2 regions of the Rhodoferax sp. AJA081-3 genome follow, and region 2 is predicted to be linked to the other one. Evidence: predicted binding sites of a transcription regulator. Region 2 holds the regulator's gene; the other holds the start of a gene.
What was found. Region 2 encodes LexA, which represses DNA repair genes until DNA is damaged. Its sites were predicted from a motif close to ACTGTATNNNNATACAGT; they were not measured.
Positions count from the first base shown of each region.

Region 1: recA (recombinase RecA) is a predicted target of LexA. The motif match lies at 6,701-6,718, and genes of this name have one in related genera.

Region 1 covers NZ_CP059068.1:3,323,751-3,334,087, reverse strand. Annotated here, with positions in the region: gene HZ993_RS15695 (CHASE2 domain-containing serine/threonine-protein kinase) at 1-543, opposite strand, end outside; gene HZ993_RS15690 (TerC family protein) at 728-1,426, opposite strand; gene sucD (succinate--CoA ligase subunit alpha) at 1,543-2,436, opposite strand; gene sucC (ADP-forming succinate--CoA ligase subunit beta) at 2,442-3,605, opposite strand; gene argC (N-acetyl-gamma-glutamyl-phosphate reductase) at 3,790-4,725, shown strand; gene recX (recombination regulator RecX) at 5,014-5,466, opposite strand; gene recA (recombinase RecA) at 5,536-6,639, opposite strand; gene HZ993_RS15660 (MarR family winged helix-turn-helix transcriptional regulator) at 6,785-7,267, shown strand; gene HZ993_RS15655 (response regulator transcription factor) at 7,401-8,075, shown strand; gene HZ993_RS15650 (sensor histidine kinase) at 8,250-9,689, shown strand; gene HZ993_RS15645 (SPOR domain-containing protein) at 9,954-10,337, opposite strand, start outside.
Region 2 covers NZ_CP059068.1:1,215,994-1,226,330, forward strand. Annotated here, with positions in the region: gene HZ993_RS05675 (superoxide dismutase) at 1-97, opposite strand, end outside; gene xseA (exodeoxyribonuclease VII large subunit) at 139-1,452, opposite strand; gene HZ993_RS05685 (MotA/TolQ/ExbB proton channel family protein) at 1,740-2,375, shown strand; gene HZ993_RS05690 (biopolymer transporter ExbD) at 2,372-2,800, shown strand; gene lpxK (tetraacyldisaccharide 4'-kinase) at 2,805-3,881, shown strand; gene HZ993_RS05700 (Trm112 family protein) at 3,862-4,044, shown strand; gene kdsB (3-deoxy-manno-octulosonate cytidylyltransferase) at 4,056-4,826, shown strand; gene adk (adenylate kinase) at 4,944-5,600, shown strand; gene HZ993_RS05715 (asparaginase) at 5,644-6,603, opposite strand; gene lexA (transcriptional repressor LexA) at 6,717-7,391, shown strand; gene HZ993_RS05725 (hypothetical protein) at 7,413-7,742, shown strand; gene HZ993_RS05730 (D-2-hydroxyacid dehydrogenase family protein) at 7,796-8,803, shown strand; gene HZ993_RS05735 (FimV family protein) at 8,813-10,337, opposite strand, start outside.

The sequences.
Region 1 (10,337 bases), 2.1 Mb from region 2:
TGCTGTGTCCGGCTTTCCCTGCTGCTCACCCAAAGCGAAAAAGGAAGGCAACAGCACATTGCCAGCATTCTTGATACTGGCGGTCAAAATAGCATCAGTATCCAGCGCTGTCTCGGCTTCGGCAATCAACGCGTTCAACTGCTCATTTGCAGCCGCAGCTTCGGGTGATGCACCCAATGCCGCTTTCATCTTGCGGATGAATACCAAACCAGGGTCAACCTGCGGTTCAGAGAAGAAAACGGTGTGGACAATGGTTTTGGCCTTGGCCGCCGCCAACTGGTCTATCAACTTGGCATGGATGTCACGGGACCAGGGCCAGCGCCCCAGATTGGCAATGCTTTGGTCATCGATGGCGATAACGGCGATGCGGTCCGACGGCTGGCGAGAGGTACTGGTGCTGGCAAAGTCGTAAAAACGGCGCTCCAGGGTTCCGATGAAATCGGTTGCCAGGTTGAGCACAATGACGGCGACCACCACCGCTACACCAGCAAACCAATCGGCCTTCCAGAATGCGCCCGATTTCGATGAAGAAGATTTCGCCACGTGCCAGCCCTAATCCTGTATGAAGCCGATGGTCCGCAGGGGCCACCGACGCTCCCGACCAACCGATCGAGCCAAGCAGACACGTTAGCAGACGTTTTCTGAACCGTAAAGGGTGTTACTCAGGGATTTTTGTGGTTTTTTGACAAACGGCGTGTTTCTGCGACGGGCGGTTTTGCAGGGGTCCTCAGTGTTGCGGGGACGCCCTGCGCTTGCTCAACATACCAAGCAAGTAGACCGCAATCGCTCCGGCCAGGCCTAGTCCGTAATTCCACATCTGGTTTTGCGGTATGTAGGCCACCACTGCGGGGTCACTATGGGCCATGGTCCCTGCGATCCAGCCCAACAACATGCCGCCGACCGTGATGATGATGGGAAAGCGGTCCATGATCTTCAACACCAGCTGGCTACCCCAAATGATGATGGGAATACTCACCAGAAGACCGAAGATGACCAGGCTCAACTGGTGATTACCACCTGCTCCGGTAGCAGCACCCGCAATAGCAATCACGTTGTCTATGCTCATGACCAGGTCCGCGACGATCACGGTTTTGACGGCAGCCCACAACTTGTCGCTACCCTGGATATTGGAGTGGGCGTCTTCGTCACCCGGCGCGAGCAGTTTTACACCGATCCACAGCAACAGGACTGCACCAACCAGTTTCAGGAATGGAATCGCCAACAGGGTCAGAGCGAATGCAATCAAGACCACACGGAGAACAATGGCCCCTGCAGTACCCCACAGAATGCCCTTGGTCCGAAGGTTCGGCGGCAGTTGGCGACAGGCCAGGGCAATCACGACGGCGTTGTCCCCGCCCAGCAGAATGTCGATCATGATGATCTGCCCAACTGCCAGCCAGAATGGTGCGCTTAGAAATTCTTCCACAGTGTGCTTCCTGTTGCTTGAATGAAAAAGGCCGGATCACCCTCAGGGTAATCCGACCTTGTGCATCTTAACGCGTGAGACTGTCAAGCGCCTGTCGGCGCCAGCCGCATCTTCAACTACAGCAGTGCCTTGAGCAGCTTCGCCATTTCAGAGGGGTTGCGGGTCACGGTGAAACCGCACTCTTCCATCACGGCTAGCTTGGCATCAGCTGTATCGGCACCACCAGAGATCAGGGCGCCAGCATGGCCCATACGCTTACCGGGAGGCGCCGTTACGCCAGCGATGAAGCCCACGATGGGTTTCTTCATATTCAGTTTGCACCAGCGGGCGGCTTCGGCTTCGTCGGGTCCGCCGATTTCGCCAATCATGATGACGGCGTCGGTATCGGGATCGTCGTTAAACGCCTTCATCACGTCGATGTGCTTCAAGCCGTTGATGGGGTCGCCACCAATACCAACCGCACTGGACTGACCCAGACCGATTTCAGTCAGTTGTGCAACCGCTTCGTACGTCAGCGTACCGGAGCGGCTAACTACACCAATACGGCCCTTGCGGTGGATGTGACCGGGCATGATGCCGATCTTGATTTCATCCGGCGTGATCAAACCAGGGCAGTTAGGACCCAGCAGCAGGGTCTTCTTGCCGCCAGCGGCTTCCTTGGCCTTCATACGGTTGCGCACTTCCAGCATGTCCTTGACGGGAATGCCTTCGGTAATACAAATCGCCAAGTCCAGATCGGCTTCAACCGCTTCCCAGATCGCAGCCGCAGCACCGGCTGGTGGCACGTAGATCACGGACACGGTAGCGCCGGTGTTGGACGCTGCCTCTTTGACGGAGGCGTAAATGGGGATGTTGAAGATGGACTCGCCAGCCTTCTTGGGATTCACGCCGGCCACGAAACAGTTTTTGCCGTTCGCGTATTCCTGGCACTTTTCGGTGTGGAATTGACCGGTCTTGCCGGTAATACCTTGGGTAATGACCTTGGTGTCTTTGTTGATGAAGATCGACATGATGATTAACCCTTTACCGCTTTAACCGCTGCCTGTGCAGCCTCTGCCATGGTGTCCACCGAGATGATGGGCAGGCCGCTGTCTTTCAGCATCTGCTTGCCCAATTCTTCATTCGTACCCTTCATGCGCACCACCAATGGCACGGACAAATTGACTGCCTTGCAAGCGGTGATCACGCCCGTGGCAATGGTGTCGCACTTCATGATGCCGCCAAAGATGTTGACCAGAATGGCCTTGACCTTGGTGTTCTTCAGCATGATCTTGAAGGCTTCGGTCACCTTCTCGGGGGTGGCACCGCCGCCCACGTCCAGGAAGTTGGCAGGTTCTGCGCCAAACAGCTTGATGGTATCCATGGTGGCCATGGCCAGGCCGGCACCGTTCACCAGGCAGCCGATATTGCCGTCCAGGCTGATGTAGGCCAGGTCGAACTTGGACGCTTCCACTTCAGCTGGATCTTCTTCATCCAGATCGCGGTAGGCCACGATTTCGGGGTGGCGGAACAGCGCGTTGGCATCAAAGTTGAACTTGGCGTCCAGCGCCATCACGTTGCCCTTGCTGTCGCGGTTCAACGGGTTGATTTCCACCAGGGACGCGTCGGTGTCCATGTAGCACTTGTAGAGCTTCTGGAAGATGTCCACGGCCTGGGCTGTGGAATCCGATGGCATACCGATGGCATCGGAAATTTTCTTGGCCTGCTCGGCGGAGAGACCAGTCAGCGGGTCGATGAACTCGGTGATGATCTTCTCGGGCGTGGCGTGCGCCACTTCCTCAATATCCATACCGCCTTCGCTGGACGCGATGAACGCCAGCTTTTGGGTGGCGCGGTCGGTCACGATGGACACGTAATACTCTTTGTTGATGTCGGCGCCGTCTTCGATGTAGAGGCGGCGGACCTTTTGGCCTTCTGGGCCAGTTTGGTGCGTCTTGAGCTGCATGCCCAGAATGTCTCCGGCCAGGCGTTTGACGTCATCAATGGTCTTGGCGACCTTGACGCCACCACCCTTGCCGCGCCCACCGGCGTGGATTTGTGCCTTGACGACCCAGACCGGGCCCCCAAGCTTTTGAGCGGCTTCCACCGCCTCTTGTACTGTGAAGGCGGGGATGCCGCGGGGCACCGGCACACCGAATTGGCGCAAAATTTCTTTGCCTTGGTATTCGTGGATTTTCATGACGTCTCTTTGGGAGCTGGACAATTTTCACCAACTTGAAGCATTTTTATGCTCCAAATTGGCACTGGACACATCAACTCTGAAATGTATCATGTTGCAACGCACCAAACTTATGCTTGCCTGACGGCACCCGTTTGGCCCTGATCCGGCTCCCTCTGTGGAACCTGTTGGACCCGCAAATCCTATGAAAAAAATTTTTATTGATGGCGAAGCCGGCACCACCGGCCTGTTGATCCGGGAACGGCTGCAAACCACCCCCGGCGTGGAGATCATGCGGATCGACCCCGCACTGCGCAAAGACGCTATTGCCAAGCAGGCCCTGATGGCACAGGCGGACCTGGTGGTGCTGTGCCTGCATGACGATGCCGCGGTGGAATCGGTTGCCATGGTGGATGCGATTGCGCGCAGAACCGGGCGGCCCGGGCCCCGTATCGTGGACGCGTCCACTGCGCACCGCACGGCAACAGGCTGGGTCTACGGGTTCCCAGAATTGACATCCACCCAGCGCGAAGCCGTGGTTCAGGCCCGCCGGGTGGCCAACCCTGGCTGTTACGCCACGGGTGCGATTGCGTTGATTCGTCCGCTGGTGGATGCAGGTTTGATCCCCGCCGACTTTCCCGTCTGCCTGCCTTCTATCAGCGGTTATTCCGGTGGAGGCAGGACCATGATCGAAGCCTATGAAGCCGGTAACGCGCCGCCCATGGAGTTGTACGGTCTGGGGCTGAAGCACAAACACATTCCCGAAATCATGCGTTACACGGGTTTAACCCGCAGGCCCTTGTTTGTCCCGTCGGTGGGCAATTTCAAGCAGGGCATGCTGGTGCAGTTGCCACTGCACCTGGATACCTTGCCCGGCAATCCTTCCGCGCAGGATTTGCACACGGCGCTGCAAAAGCACTATGAAGGCAGCGAGTGGGTGTCAGTGGAAGAAACTTCCGACACCCAAAAACTGGATGCCGTGGCCTTGAACGACACCAACAAGATGGAGCTGCGGGTGTTTGCCAACGATGCCAAGGCTGATGGTTTTGCGCACGCGGTGCTGGTTGCGCGGTTGGATAACCTGGGCAAGGGTGCTTCGGGTGCTGCCGTGCAGAACATCAAGTTGATGTTGGGGCTTTAAGAGCTGCTGTCTTTTCAGCTCGCTGCGGCCCGTCAGGGCGACGCGTTTTGCTCCGTGTCCCCCGCGCCCTTTGGGCGCTCCTCCTTAACCTGCGCAAAACGCGCCGCCCTGACGGGCCTCCGGTTTTGGGGCGCTCCGAAGTCTCAGACTGACTCGGAAATGGCAACCGCTCTCTAGCTGGTGGCGCGGGCTATGGGTTTTGCGCAGGTTAAGGAGGAGCCCGCGCAGCGGGCGGGGGACACGGAGCAAAACCCATAGCCCGCGCCATCAGCGGGCGAACGAAGTAATCTAATCGTCGTCACCACCGCCCGACACCACCTTGCGAATAGCATCCCCGCCAAACCCACGGCTGGCCAAAAAGCGCATCTGTTTGCCGCGCTCTGCAGCATCTGCCGCGGGCTCACCAAATTTCTTGCGCCAAACCTCGCGCGCCCGATCCACCTCGGTAGCACGCAACTGCTCTACCGCATCCAACACGGCCTCGGGCGCCAGGCCCTTGCCTTGCAGCTCCTGCCGAATACGCGCCGTACCCAGTTTGGCGGAACGGCGGTTCAGCACCGATTCCACCACGCGCTGCTCGTTGATAAAACCCTTGGCCTGCAACTCGTCCAGTGCCTTGGCCAGGGCCCCCGGCTCTTCCTCAAACTGCGCCAGCCTGCGCTCCAGTTCGGCCCGGGAATGCTCCCGGCCGCTGAGCAGGCGCAGCGCCCGGCCTTTGAGGGATGGTGGTGGTAGTGCCATGACAGGACGCAAACGGAGCAGCAGCCACCCAAACAAATGCTATTGTTTTGGTAGCTACTTAGGTATGTTTTACGCGGGCTGTTCGGTCTTTTTGCTTGAAGCCTTGGCCTTGACTTCCGGCTCTGCGGCCACCACTGGCAGCAGGGGGATGCCCAGCGATTCGCGCACCTTGTTTTCGATCTCCACCGACAACGCAGCGTTTTCGCGCAGGAATTCACGGGCATTGTCACGGCCTTGGCCGATCTTTTCACCCTTGTAGGCGTACCAAGCACCGGACTTTTCCAGGATGTTGGCCGTCACCCCCATGTCGATGATTTCACCATGGCGGCTGATGCCTTCGCCAAACAGGATGTCGAACTCCGCCGTCTTGAACGGGGGGCTGACCTTGTTCTTGACCACCTTGACCTTGGTCTCGTTGCCAATGGCCTCGTCACCCTTCTTGATGGTGCCGGTGCGGCGGATGTCCAGGCGCACAGAGGCGTAAAACTTCAGTGCATTGCCGCCGGTGGTGGTCTCGGGGCTGCCAAACATTACACCAATCTTCATGCGGATCTGGTTGATGAAGATGACCATGCAGTTGGTCTTCTTGATGTGGGCGGTCAGCTTGCGCAGCGCCTGGCTCATCAAGCGGGCTTGCAGGCCGGGCAGGGAATCGCCCATTTCGCCTTCCAGCTCGGCCTTGGGGGTCAGGGCCGCCACCGAGTCAACCACGATCAGGTCCACCGCGCCGGAGCGCACCAGGCTGTCCACAATTTCCAGGGCCTGTTCGCCCGTGTCGGGCTGGCTGATCAGCAGGTCTTGCAGGTTGACGCCCAGCTTTTGTGCGTACTGGATGTCCAGCGCGTGTTCGGCATCCACAAAGGCGCATTGGCCGCCTTGTTTTTGCATTTCGGCGATCACTTGCAGGGTCAGCGTGGTTTTGCCGGAGGACTCTGGTCCGTAGATTTCGACCACACGGCCGCGGGGCAGGCCGCCCACGCCCAGTGCAATGTCCAGCCCCAACGAACCGGTGGAGACGACCTGGATGTCTTCGATCACCTCGCCTTCACCCAGGCGCATGATGGTGCCCTTGCCGAACTGCTTTTCAATCTGGGCCAGGGCCACCTGCAGGGCCTTGGCTTTTTCAGCGTTGGCGCCATTCGTGTTGTTGGGGTTCTTGACTGGTGCGTCCATGGGAAATCTCCTTGAGAAAAACAATGTTGGGGCGCATTTCAATCTGTGGTTTTAATTACAGCCTGGATGCTTGAACAGTAGTTTAACGGTGTGCATTGAAATCCGCAAACTTGTTTTTTAGTCAGTTTGCATTACCATTTAAGCCATGACGGAATGGCCAGTTTCTGACCCCGGTGCCTGGCGCCAGGCCCATATGGGCCATTGGTTGCGCCTGGCTTTGGAGCGCTTTGATGCCCGCGTGCTGGCGCTGATGGCCCACCACCCCGGGGTGCCGCTGGGCCTGGCCAACCTGGTCACGCGCGGGCAGGTGGGCGCCGCCCACATCCACATCACCCGCCATCTCGCCACCGAAGGCTCGCGCTTGACCGACCTGGCCAAGAGCGCAGGCATGAGCAAGCAGGCCATGGGCACCCTGGTGAACCAGTGCGAGGCCTGGGGCATGGTCACCCGCACGCCGGACCCACTGGATGCGCGGGCCCAGCAGCTGCGCTTTACCGAAGTGGGCCTGGCCTGGCTGCAGGCCTACCGCGAAGCGGTGGAACAGGCCGAGCTCGAATTGCGCCAGGCTGTGGGTGAAGAGGTGGCCACCGTGCTGGCCATCGGGCTGGAGGCCTACAGCGGTCAGTAGCCATGTCCGCCCCCACGCTCCACCGCTTCGCGGGTCGCTGCCCCCCGAGGGGGCGAACCCGCCTTGGGGCGGCCCGGCGGCGGGTTGCGCTTGGGCGCAGGCCTAGAATGCAAAAAAACAATGAGGAGCAGACATGCGGATACTGATTGCCGAAGACGACCAGGTGCTGGCCGACGGCCTGCTGCGGGCCCTGCGTGGTGCCGGTGCGGCGGTGGACCACGTAGCCAGCGGCACCGAGGCCGACGCCGCGTTGATGACCAACACCGAATTCGACCTGCTGATTTTGGACCTGGGCCTGCCCAAGATGCATGGCCTGGAGGTGCTCAAGAAGCTGCGCGGGCGTGGCTCCTCCCTGCCGGTGCTGATACTCACCGCCGCTGACGCCGTGGACGAACGTGTCAAGGGCCTGGACTATGGTGCCGACGACTACATGGCCAAACCCTTCAGCCTGCAGGAGCTGGAAGCCCGCGTGCGTGCCCTGGTGCGCCGCGGCGCAGGTGCCACCAGCAGCACCATCAAACACGGCCCGCTGACCTACGACCAGGCCGGACGCGTGGCCACCATCGACGGCAAGATGGTGGAACTGTCGGCCCGCGAGCTGGGGCTGCTGGAAGTGCTGTTGCAACGCGCCGGGCGGCTGGTCAGCAAAGACCAGTTGGTGGAGCGCCTGTGTGAATGGGGCGAAGAGGTCAGCAACAACGCGATTGAGGTCTACATCCACCGCCTGCGCAAGAAGATCGAAAAAGGCCCGATCCGTATTGCGACCGTGCGTGGCCTGGGTTACTGCCTTGAGAAAATCGCCCCCTGACATGACCCCCATGCTCCGCCGCAGCGCGGGTCGCTGCCCCCCGAGGGAGCCAATTCCCCTTGGGGCGGCCCTGCGGGAAATTTCATTTGCTATGGTTTTAGGAGCTATTCAGGCTTATTTCACGGGGGCTAGAGGCCAATTTCGTCATATGCCTTTGCGTAGAAGGCCTGCTGCGTGAAAATCTTCCAGCGCGAGCAACGCAGCCTGTTCGGAGAAATTCTGGACTGGATGCTGACGCCGCTGCTGCTGCTGTGGCCGGTCAGCCTGGTGCTGACCTGGCTGGTGGCCCAGGGCATTGCCGGCAAGCCCTTCGACCGGGCGCTGGAGTACAACGTGGGTGCGCTGGCACAGCTGGTCACGCTCAACAACCAGAACACGGCGCAGTTTGTACTGCCCCTGCCCGCGCGCGAACTGCTGCGCGCCGACGACAACGACACCGTGTATTACCAGGTGCTGGGCACCGCGGGTGAATACCTGAGCGGCGAAAAAGCCCTGCCCCTGCCGCCGGAGGACGAAAAACCCATCCCCGGCGAAGTGCGCATGCGCGACGCCGAGTTTCGCGGTACCGACATCAAGATCGCCTACACCTGGGTCAAGCTGGATGTGCCGGGCGGCAAACCGGCCCTGGTGCAGGTGGCCGAGACCATGGACAAACGTTCGGTGCTGGCCACCGAAATTGTCAAGGGTGTGATGCTGCCGCAGTTTGTGATTTTGCCGCTGGCGGTGCTGCTGGTCTGGCTGGCGCTGGTGCAAGCCATCAAACCCCTCAACCACCTGGAAGAACGCATCCGCGCCCGCAGACCGGACGACCTGAGCCCGCTGGATGGCGAAGCGGTGCCGCTGGAGGTGGCGCCCCTGGTGTCGTCCGTCAACGACCTGCTGATGCGGTTGAAGGATTCGGTGGCCACACAAAAGCGTTTTCTGGCCGACGCCGCCCACCAATTGAAAACGCCGCTGGCCGGTCTGCGCATGCAGGCCGACCTGGCCCAGCGCGAAGATGCCAATGCCGAAGACCTGAAACAGTCGCTGCGCCAGATCGGCCGCTCCAGCATCCGGGCCACCCACACCGTCAACCAGCTGCTGGCCCTTGCCCGCGCCGAAAGCAGTGGCACCGCCATGAGCAAACAAAACTGCAACCTGGTGCGCCTGACCATGGATGTGATACGCGACTGTGTGCCCCGCGCCATGGACAAACACATCGACGTGGGCTACGAAGGTGCCGAGCCCGATGACGCCGACGTCACCCTGTCGGGCAACCCCACGCTGCTCAAGGAAATGGTGCGCAACCTGATGGACAACGCCATCAACTACACACCCTCCAACGCATCCCGGCCCGGCGTGATCACTGCCCGGGTGCTCAAAGACCCGTTCAGCAAGGTACTGGTGTTGCAGGTGGAAGACTCGGGGCCTGGCATACCGGCGGCGGAGCGGGAGTTGGTGTTCCAACCCTTTTACCGCGTGCTTGGAACCGAGGCGGACGGATCGGGCCTTGGGCTGCCCATCGTGCTGGAGATTGCCCGCCAGCACCACGCCAGTGTGACCGTGGAAGACAGCCGCCCGGGCCAGACACCACCCGGCACCTGCTTTACGGTGCGTTTCGAACCCGTGGTCTAGGGCCTGTACACACTATTTTTGCAAGTGCGAATGGGATGAAAACAGTGCCAATCTAGGCGCGCGACAACGCCCAGACTGGCCGTCTGGGCTAGGAGTGCAACGACGAGTGGCGCTGTTTTCACCCCATTCCCTTCGGGTTGCGGCCAAAAAGGCTATGCGCGGCGTTGCGAACCCTTGCCGGGGACCAACCCCGGCTGCGTTTCGCGCCTTGCGCATAGCCTTTTTGATCCGCAACGCATCTTGCAAAAATAGTGTGTACAGGCCCTAGCTACAACTGCGCAACACACGGCCGGCCAGGGCCGTTTTGAGGTCGGCCAGCCGACTGCGGATCTCCGTTGTGACCGCCGGCAGCCGGAGTTGGTTCTGGTTGCCTTCCTGGCGCTCCTGGACCACTTTGGCGGTGCGTATGCCGCGCAATGACAGTTTGGCCAGTTCGGCCGTCGCCTCGGCCTGGGTGTCAAAACCGCCCAGCGACAGCCCCAGCTCCAGGTCCGGGTTGTTCAGGCTTTGGGGGACCAAGCGCATCGCCGCCAGTTCGCCCTTCTTTTTGGTCACTTGCTCGGCATTGGCGAACTTGCCCATGTACACAATCCAGCGCGCCGACACCGCGACCGTGTCGATCTGCCAGCTACCGGGCGCCAGGGTCGT
Region 2 (10,337 bases):
TGTGGTGCTTGCCATGGTGAAACTCCAGCGTTTCTTTGGAATAGGCAGGGGCCAGAGCGTCGATCGCATACGGCAAAGCGGGCAGGGTGTGTTCCATGGAATCCTCTCTTGGGTTGGCAAAAACGCTGATTGTAGGAATTAATTTTGACCCCGGCCGTTGACGGTCAAGTCAACCGCGCCATCGGTAAGGGTGGCCCGCACCTGCTGCCCGGGAATAGCCTGCGCCACATGGCCCAGTGTTTGTCCGTTTTCCAGGCTCAGCCAGGCATATCCCCGCTGCAGCACCAGCGAAGGATCCAACAACCCCAAACGCAACTCGGCGCGGCGGTTACGTTCGTGCAAGCCCTGCAAAGCCCTCTGGATGCGGGGCTGCCAGTCCTGCTGCCTGCGTGCAATATCCGATTGGCGGATCTGCAATCCCATGCGCGCGGCGTGCTGCATGCGTTGCTCTAGCGCGGACAACACCAGGCGCTGGCGGTGCGCCAATGACGAGGGCCTTCCCAGACGCGAGGTTGCCAGATCGATACGCTGTGCCTGCCGGTCCAGATAACGCCCCACGGCATCGCACATACGGGTCTCCAGCTCCGCCACCAGGTCCAGCCACGCAGCGGTAGGCTCTGAAACCAGTTCTGCTGCGGCAGTGGGGGTCGGCGCTCGGATGTCAGCGACGAAGTCGGCAATGGTGAAGTCCGTTTCGTGGCCCACACCACACACCACAGGAACCGGGCTGCGCGCCAACAGGCGGGCCAGCTGTTCGTCGTTGAAAGCCCAAAGGTCTTCCATGGCGCCGCCGCCACGCACCAGCAAGATCACATCAATGGCAACGGCAGCGTCCGCACTGGCCGCCTGGACCTGGGCGTACAGACTGGACAGCGCCTGCACCAGCTCACGCGGCGCGTTTTCGCCTTGCACTGCCGCAGGCGCCAGCACCACCGGTATGTGCGGCACACGCCGCTGCAGGGCCGTCACCACATCGTGCAAGGCAGCAGCCCCCAAAGACGTCACCAGGCCAATTGCACGTGGCATGGCGGGCAGCGGCCGCTTGCGTGCACTGTCAAACAAGCCTTCCTGCTCCAGCTTGGCCTTGAGCTTGAAGAATTGTTCAAACAACGTGCCCTGCCCTGCGGGCCGCATGCTCTCCACCACCAGTTGCAACTCGCCCCGCGCCTCGTACACGCCAAGGCGCCCGCGCACCTCCACCCGGTCGCCATCGCGGGGACTGAAGTTCAGCAGGCTTGCCGCCCGGCGGAACATGGCACAGCGGATCTGGCCGGTTTCGTCTTTCAACGACAGGTAACAGTGTCCGCTGGCCGCGCGGGTGAACCCGCTGATCTCGCCGGCTACGGTGACCGGGTTGAAGCGGGCGTCCATGGCATCGGCAATGGCCCGGCACAAGGCCCTCACCTGCCACACCCGTACGGTCGACGCGGCGGTTTGTGGCGCTTCAAACATCGTGCATTCCAAGCGCCCCAAGCCTGTAGTGCGCGCTAACACTCCACAGATACGGGTCTAGCCCCTTGCCAGCGGGCAGACCCCGCGCACAACACGGCGTGGCGTAATAAGTTGTTGATTTCATTGGATTTTTTATTGCTGAATTTGTCATCAATTTGTCAAAACCACGCTTTGGTGCGGCTTGGCGCCGGGTCGGGCAATAGTTTTGCACAAACTTATCCACATGTTCTGTGGGTCACCGGCGTACGCCATAATCGCGGGGCATTGCATCTGTACGGAGTGACCATTTGTTTTCCATCATACAAGCCGCTGGCTGGCCAATCTGGCCCCTCATTGCCTGCTCCGTATTGGCCCTGGCCATCGTTATTGACCGTTTCATCAGCCTCAAGGGCAGCAAGGTTGCGCCCCCGCGCCTGCTGGACGAGGTGCTGAGCGTCACGCGCAACGCCATACCGGCACCGGACGTGGTAACCCAGCTGGAAAAGAACTCCGCCCTGGGTGAAGTGTTGGCCAGCGGATTGCGCGCCATCAACTCCGATCCCCGGTGCACCGAAGACGACCTGCGCGCGACCATGGAGAGCACCGGCCGCATCGTTGCCCACCGCCTGGAGCTGCGCCTGAGTGCACTGGCCACCATTGCATCGGCCGCACCGCTGATGGGCCTGTTTGGCACTGTCGTTGGCATGATCGAGATTTTCGGCTCGCAAGCGCCTGGTGGGTCCACCGGCGGCAACCCGGCCCAACTGGCACACGGCATTTCGATTGCGCTATACAACACGGCCTTTGGTTTGCTGGTGGCCATCCCTTCCCTGATTTTCTGGCGCTACTTCCGTGGCCAGGTGGATGCCTACCTGCTGACACTGGAAACCTCTGCCGAACACCTGGCCCGCCACCTCAAGGTGTTCCGTAAAAGCAAACCATGAACTTCCGCGCCCGTACCACTGAAGAGCCCGAGATCAACCTGATCCCGTTCATTGACGTGCTGCTGGTGGTGCTGATCTTTTTGATGCTGTCCACCACCTACAGCAAGTTCACCGAAATGCAGCTCAAGCTGCCGGTTGCCGACACCGACGCCCAGCGCGACTATGCCAAGGAGCTGATCGTAGCCATCAGTGCCGACGGTGCCTACAGCGTGAACCGGGTGCCCGTGGTCGGACGCACGCTGGAAAACGTGTCGATGGCCATGACCGATGGCGCAAAAGCAGGCAAAGACACAGTGGTCATCATCAGCGCAGACGCCAGTGCCAAGCACCAGTCGGTGGTGACGGTTATGGAAGCCGCGCGCCGCTCGGGTCTGCACCAGATCACCTTCGCTACCCAGTCTTCAGCCCAGGCGGGTGGTCGCTAGCGCCATGGCCGGTGCTTTGCGGCCCGCGCTGCAAAGGATTCTGCTGCGTGCCTGGACCGGACGGACCTGGCTGGCGTGCCTGTTGTGGCCCGTTTCACTGGTTTTTCAGAGCCTGGTTTGGCTGCGGCGCCAGATGTACCGGCATGGCATTGCCAAGACCCAGCGTGTCGACGCCGTCATGGTTGTGGTCGGCAATGTGATTGCCGGAGGCGCAGGCAAGACACCCACCACCATGGCCTTGGTGCAGCATTTGCATGCGCAAGGACTCCGTGTGGGGGTCGTCTCACGCGGTTATGGGCGCCACAACAGCACTGCCTGCATCGAAGTTCTGGACGAATCCCGCCCCGAAGACGCAGGGGATGAACCGCTACTCATCCGGCGCAACTGCCAGGTACCCGTCTTTGTGGGGCCGACACGTTTTGACGCCGCCACCGCCCTTTTGGCGCGTTATCCCAACACCCGCATCATCCTCTGTGACGACGGCCTGCAGCACTACGGCCTGTACCGCGATCTGGAAGTTTGCGTGTTCGATGACCGCGGTTGTGGCAATGGCTGGCACTTGCCCGCGGGCCCTCTGCGCGAAGGCTGGCCCCGCAGCGCCGTGGCCCGCGTCGGCCAACGTGCGGATCGCCTGCTGGTGCTGCACACCGGCAGCCAGCCAGCGTTTGCCGGCTACACCGCACAACGCAGTCTGGCGCCCTTCGCTGTTGGACGCGATGGCGTTCACATCCCGCTGGAGGCATTGCGCGCGCCGGGTGGCAAACCGCTGATGGCGTTGGCAGGCATTGCCCAGCCCGAAGCGTTTTTCGCGATGCTGCGCGCGCTCCCCCTGCCATTGGCGCAGACGCTTGCGCTACCGGATCACTATGCATTTGATAGCACATCAAGCATATTGCACGGGGGCTACCGGCTGATTTGCACAGAGAAAGATGCCGCGAAACTGTGGCCCCTGGCCCCGGACGCACTGGCGGTCCCGCTGGTGTTCAAGCCAGAAGCCGCGTTCTTCTCAGCCCTGGACACTGCCCTGGCCCCACTGCTTGGCGCAAAGTTATCATCTGCCCATGGACACCCGACTACTTGAACTCATTGTTTGCCCCGTTACCAAGGGCCCCCTCGAATACGACCGCGAGAAGCAGGAGCTGTGGTCACGTAGTGCGCGCCTGGCCTACCCAGTGCGCGACGGCATTCCGGTCCTGCTGGAAAACGAAGCCCGCACGCTGAGCGACGACGAACTCGGCCTGTAAGCCACGCCAGCATGGCCTACACCGTACTCATACCGGCGCGGCTGGCCTCCACCCGCTTGCCCAACAAGCCGTTGGCCGACATCGGCGGCGTGCCCATGGTGGTGCGTGTGGCGCAACGTGTGCGCTCGGGCGTCCCCGCCAGCGCCCGCATTGTGGTCGCGGCCGACCACGCCTCCATCCTCCAGGCCTGCCAGCACCATGGCATTGAAGCCATCCTGACGCGACAAGACCACGCCTCCGGCAGTGACCGCCTGGCCGAAGCCTGTGAGGTGCTGGGGCTGCGCGATGACGCGCTTGTGGTCAATGTGCAGGGCGACGAGCCGCTGATAGACCCCGCCCTCGTGCAAGCCGTGGCCGATGTGTTGCAAGCCCAACCCCTGGCCAGCATGGGTACGGCCGCACACGCTATAAACAGCGTGGCCGATTTCACCAACCCCAATGTCGTCAAGGTGGTGCTGGATGCCGCTGGCATGGCCCTGTACTTCAGCCGGGCCCCCATTGCCTGGTGGCGTGATGGTTTTGCCCAAGGCGTGCAGACCCTGCCCCAGCCCGCGCCACTGCGCCACATTGGCATCTACGCCTACCGCGTCGGGTTTTTGCGCCTGTTCCCGCAACTACCCCAAGCACCTATCGAAGTGACCGAGGCGCTGGAACAGTTGCGCGCTATGTGGCATGGCCACCGCATTGCCGTGCATGTGAGTGCGCAAGCGCCAGGGCCGGGCGTGGACACGCCGGAAGACCTGGAACGGGTACGGGCCTTATTTGTTGCCAGCAACGGGTAATCCGTAAGTTAGGCGAACGGTGGTCCATGCTATTCTCGGGAGGCAGCCGCGTGTCGTGGCGCACCACGACGGTGCAGCATGCCGCGCCAAAGGTTTTTGTTCTATCCGAGGGTATCCATGAGACTAATTTTGTTGGGCGCGCCAGGCGCAGGCAAAGGCACGCAGGCCACGTTCATTTGCCAAAAATACGGTATTCCACAAATCTCCACCGGCGACATGCTGCGTGCCGCCGTCAAGGCGGGCAGCCCGCTGGGACTGGAAGCCAAGGCCGTCATGGCTGCGGGTGGGCTGGTCAGCGACGATCTCATCATCAACCTGGTCAAGGAGCGTTTAACCCAGGCCGACTGTGCCAACGGTTTCCTGTTCGACGGTTTTCCCCGCACCATCCCCCAGGCGGACGCCATGAAAGCGGCTGGTGTGGCGCTGGACTTCGTGGTGGAAATCGATGTTCCCTTTGACGCCATCATCGAACGCATGAGTGGACGCCGCTCGCACCCCGCATCGGGCCGCACCTACCACGTCAAGTTCAATCCCCCCAAGGTCGAGGGTGTGGACGATGTGTCCGGCGAGCCGCTGATCCAGCGCGACGACGACAAGGAAGAGACCGTGAAGAAACGCCTGGACGTGTACAGCGCGCAGACCCGTCCCCTGGTGGAGTATTACTCCGGCTGGGCCGCCAAAGATCCGGCCAGCGCCCCCCAGTACCGCGCCGTCAGCGGCATGGGTGATGTGGAAGTCATCAAGTCGCGTATTTTTGAGGCGTTGGGTAGCTGAACACGCTGTTGCCCCAAATCAAAGGCCGCAATCGCGGCCTTATTTACGCCATCAATTCCAGCATCAAGGCAATACGGGCCTTGACCGGAGGCAGCCCCTTTGAATGCGGGAAGTCACCTTCCGCAACACCTGCCACGATGCCCCCGTAAGCACAACGGCTTGCCCGCACAATACGCACCCCTTGCACTTGCGCCACACGCAAGGCCGCTTCCAGATCCTGGTGGATCGTGCCGTTGCCCGTAGCCGCTACAACGATGCCCTGCACCGCGGCGTCGGCACACAAAGCCCGCACGATGGCGCCGGCCGCGCCAGCATAACTGGTGATGATTTCGACGCGTGGCCAGGGGTCTTTTGCCAAGGCTTTCAACGGAAAGTCTGCTGCTGCATCGGCGTCAGGGCAGGCATGCAACCACCGCACCCTTCCCTCTTCCACGTAGGCCAATGGCCCGGCATCGCCCGAATCAAAGGCATTCAACCGGTAGGGGTGGATTTTCTGGACATCCCGCGCCGAGTGCACCGTCCCCGCACACACCGCCAACACGCCGCGCGCCTCTGCCGAACCGGCCACTGCCACTGCATCCAGTACGTTTTGCGGGCCATCTGGCGCCAATGACGAGGCCGGTCGCATAGCGCAGGTCAGTACCACCGCCTTCTGTGCGAGTAGTTTTTTAGACAAGACACGCGACAAAAAGAAAGCCGTCTCCTCCAGCGTATCAGTACCGTGTGTGACCACCACGGAATGCACATCGGGCTGCGCCAGGTGGTACTGGATGCGCTGCGCCAACACACGCCACTGGGCCCAACCCATGTCCTTGCTGTCGACCTGCACCACCTGCTCTGCCAGAAAAGCGTGTGGGCCCAGCGCCTGTTGCAGGCGCGGTATGGCTTGCAGCAATTGCCCCACACCCAGCTGCGCCGCGGTGTAACCCACGTTGTCGCTTGCCTCAGCCGCGGTGCCTGCAATCGTGCCACCGGTGCCCAAAAAGACCATCTTTTTCAACATATTTGCGCTTTCCACTTGCAAACAAAATAAAACTGGTTAAAAATACAGCTACTGGATGCCGAAACAGTGTGTACAGACCAACAGCTTACACGGCCCATAACCAAGGAGTCAGCATGCTTGAAAGTCCCAAACTCACCGCGCGACAACAACAGATTCTCGATCTGATCCAAAACGCCATCTCCCGCACAGGAGCACCGCCTACGCGTGCAGAAATTGCGAGCGAACTGGGCTTCAAGTCTGCCAATGCGGCCGAAGAACACCTGCAAGCCCTGGCACGCAAGGGTGTGATTGAGCTGGTCAGCGGCACCTCGCGCGGCATCCGGCTCAAGAGCGACACCCTCAAGTCCATCCATGAATCCCGCTTCAAGCAGTTCTCCTTGCCATTGCCCGGCTTGGCCCAGTTGGCCCTGCCCCTGGTAGGCCGGGTCGCGGCGGGCTCACCCATTCTCGCCCAGGAACATGTAGACAAAACCTACTACGTGGAGAACAGCCTGTTCCAGCGCCAGCCCGATTACCTGCTGAAAGTGCGCGGCATGTCCATGCGGGACGCCGGCATCATGGACGGTGATCTGTTGGCCGTGCAAGCCACCAAAGATGCCAAGAACGGCCAAATTGTTGTCGCCCGCCTGGGTGAAGAAGTCACGGTCAAGCGTTTTCGCCGCAATAAACACCTGATCGAACTGCACCCCGAAAACCCGGACTACCAAACCATAGTGGTGGAGCCCGGCGAGCCCTTCGAGATCGAAGGTCTGGCAGTTGGTTTGATCCGCAACACCATGCTCATGTAATTCCGCACGAAAGTCACTCCCATGAACACCGCTCGATTTGCCAATTCAGATTTCTTTGGACCACTGCAAGGCCTGATGCGCTGGTGGTCGGCCAGCCGCACGCCGGTTGTGGGTGTACCGCTGCCCCAGCGGCAAGTGCAATGCTTTACTCCTAAATCAGTAGCAGCAAATGACCTACTGACGGGGGCTACAGGCCAAAATCGCACAATACAAAAGCCGCTGCGCGTCTTGCGTGTAGTCGAAAGCGGACAAGCCCGTTCCAGCGTGGGCCGTATGGTCATCTCCGGGCGCATGGCCGATGTGTGCGCCGAACTGGACCGCTTGGCTGCCAAGGAAGCGGCACTGTCATAAGTTGATACCTTCTGGGGCGCGGCATGGCCCTTTGACAGGGCACAATTGCATCCATGAATATTGTGATATTGGATGACTACCAAGATGCCGTGCGCAAACTGGAGTGCGCTGAAAAGTTGGAGGCCTACCAAGCCAAGGTGTACACCAATACGGTCAAAGGGATTGGCCAGCTCTCGGTACGGCTCAAGGATGCGGATGTCATCGTTCTGATCCGCGAACGCACCCACATCAACCGCCAACTGATCGAAAAACTGCCCAAGCTGAAAATGATTTCCCAAACCGGCCGTGTCGGTGCACACCTGGATGTTCAGGCCTGTACAGAGCGGGGCATCGCGGTGGCCGAAGGTGTGGGTTCTGGTGTGGCACCGGCTGAGCTGACCTGGGCCCTGGTGATGGCGGCCATGCGCAGGCTACCGCACTACATTGGCAACCTCAAACACGGTGCCTGGCAACAGTCCGGGCTGAAGTCGGGTTCCATGCCCGCCAACTTTGGCATGGGTTGTGAACTGCAGGGCAAGGTACTGGGTATCTGGGGCTACGGAAAGATTGGCCAGATGGTCGCCGGTTACGGTCGGGCCTTCGGCATGAAAGTCATGGTCTGGGGCAGCGAAGCCTCACGCGAAAAAGCGCTGCAGGATGGGTATGGCGCATCACCCAGCCGCGAGGCCTTTTTTGAACATTCTGACGTCTTGTCGCTCCATCTGCGGCTGAGTGACAGCACCCGCAATCTGATAGACCACGCCGATCTGGCCCGCATGAAGCCCACGGCACTGCTGGTCAATACGTCCCGGGCAGAACTGATGGATACCAATACCCTGATCAGCGCGCTGAACCGGGGTCGCCCGGGCATGGCGGCAGTTGACGTTTTCGACACCGAACCAGTGTTACAAGGGCATGCCTTGCTGCGTTTGGAAAACTGCATCTGCACACCGCATATTGGTTATGTGGAGCAAAACAACTACGAGACGTTGTTCGGCGCCGCCTTTGACAACGTGATCAATTTCATCAAAGGGACACCTACCAATATCGTCAACCCCGGCGCATTACAAGTCAGGCGTTGACAACGCCCTTCAGCGTCCTTTGCCTTTTGCGCCCTCAGGCTCCGATGGTGACCAGCCGCTGGTATCAAAGTCGATCAGGTTGCCGTTGTGTGGTTCCGACAAATCGAGGTCAACGCCCACCTCCGCTGCGACCGACACTGGAATCGGTGCGGTTTTGGCAGCGCTGAATGCCATGAACCCCGAATCAAACGATGACGATGCGATGCGGTTCGCCACGCCGTGCAGCATCAGCAGATCACGAAACGCCTCCAGATCGAAGTCTTGCCCCCCGCTTTCCCTGCGCGTACGCACCAGGCAACTCTCGATATACGCCACAGCATCCTCTGAAGGCCACAACGCCACAATCCGGTTGCACACCTGCGGGTAGGCCTCCAGCCCGCTCCCCGGTTGGCTGAATTCGGCATACACCGGCACATGGCCGTTGAAGATGGCATTGAACACACTGCGGTAATAGTCGTACTCTGCCTTGCGGCCCAGCGTGTGCAATACCTTGAGCAATTCCAGAGAGACCAGCGGGTTGGCATCGGGGCCAGCTTCCACACTTTCCCGCAAGAGTGTGATGGCCTCGTCGTGCTGCCCCAGGGTCATGAAAAACTCGGCCTGCTGGCGTACATCCAGCATCTCTTTGGAATTGACAGAACGCAGCAAGCTGGCAGACATGCTATGGCCAAAGTCCACATGCCCCGCAGCTCGTGACAAGGGCTGGCTCTGCGCAACACTCGCAATGCGTTTTTCCACACTGCTGGTGACCGCCTTGGACGGGCCAACGTGCACGGGGTCATCCCCATGGAGAGGGATGTCGACCTGCGCGACGCTAGCCAAAGGTGGCGCGGGTATGTTGTTCAAGCCAGTGGATGGCGGCACCTCTGCTTGCCTCACATCGCGCGCGGCATGGGGGTCCGCTTGTGGCGCCCCGTTTTCGGGAAAATCAACTGTTTCCGACTTATCACCAAGCCCCTCATCACGCCACCACGGGTCACGGGTCAAGGCACCGCTTTGGGCGCGACGCCACATCCAGGCAATCAACAAGCCGCATACCACCAGGGATAGCAAAAGCCCGTAAACCACGGGGTTGGCATAACGTCCGGCCTCCGCCCGGTCCAGCCGGCGCGTCATGTCTTCCAATAGCTGCCGATTTTTCGTTGTTATGCCCTGCAAGCTTTTGAGGTCCGCCCCAAGTGCCTGCTGGCGACTGTCCGTTGCCAGTATGTCTTGCGGCGTGGTATTCAACGAACGCCACAGCGCATCCGCCCGCGCGCTCCGTTGCAGGTCGCCGCCTTCTTCAACCACCAGTTCCGTGCTGAGCTTCAGGGTGGGATCACGATCCTGCGTTACATCCAGCGGTTCAAGCTTTAGCTGCGCCCCACGGCTGGGTGGCACCCTGGGTGGTTTGGCAGGACGTGGCGCTGCAGCGGCGCGACTCTCGTTTTGGGGCGTTCGCAAAGCGGGCAAGGGGCGGGCCACTGGCGGAACCACGGGCAGTGCGCTGGCGCTGGGCGGTGGCACCGCCACGGCCGGCGCCACTTCGGCCAGC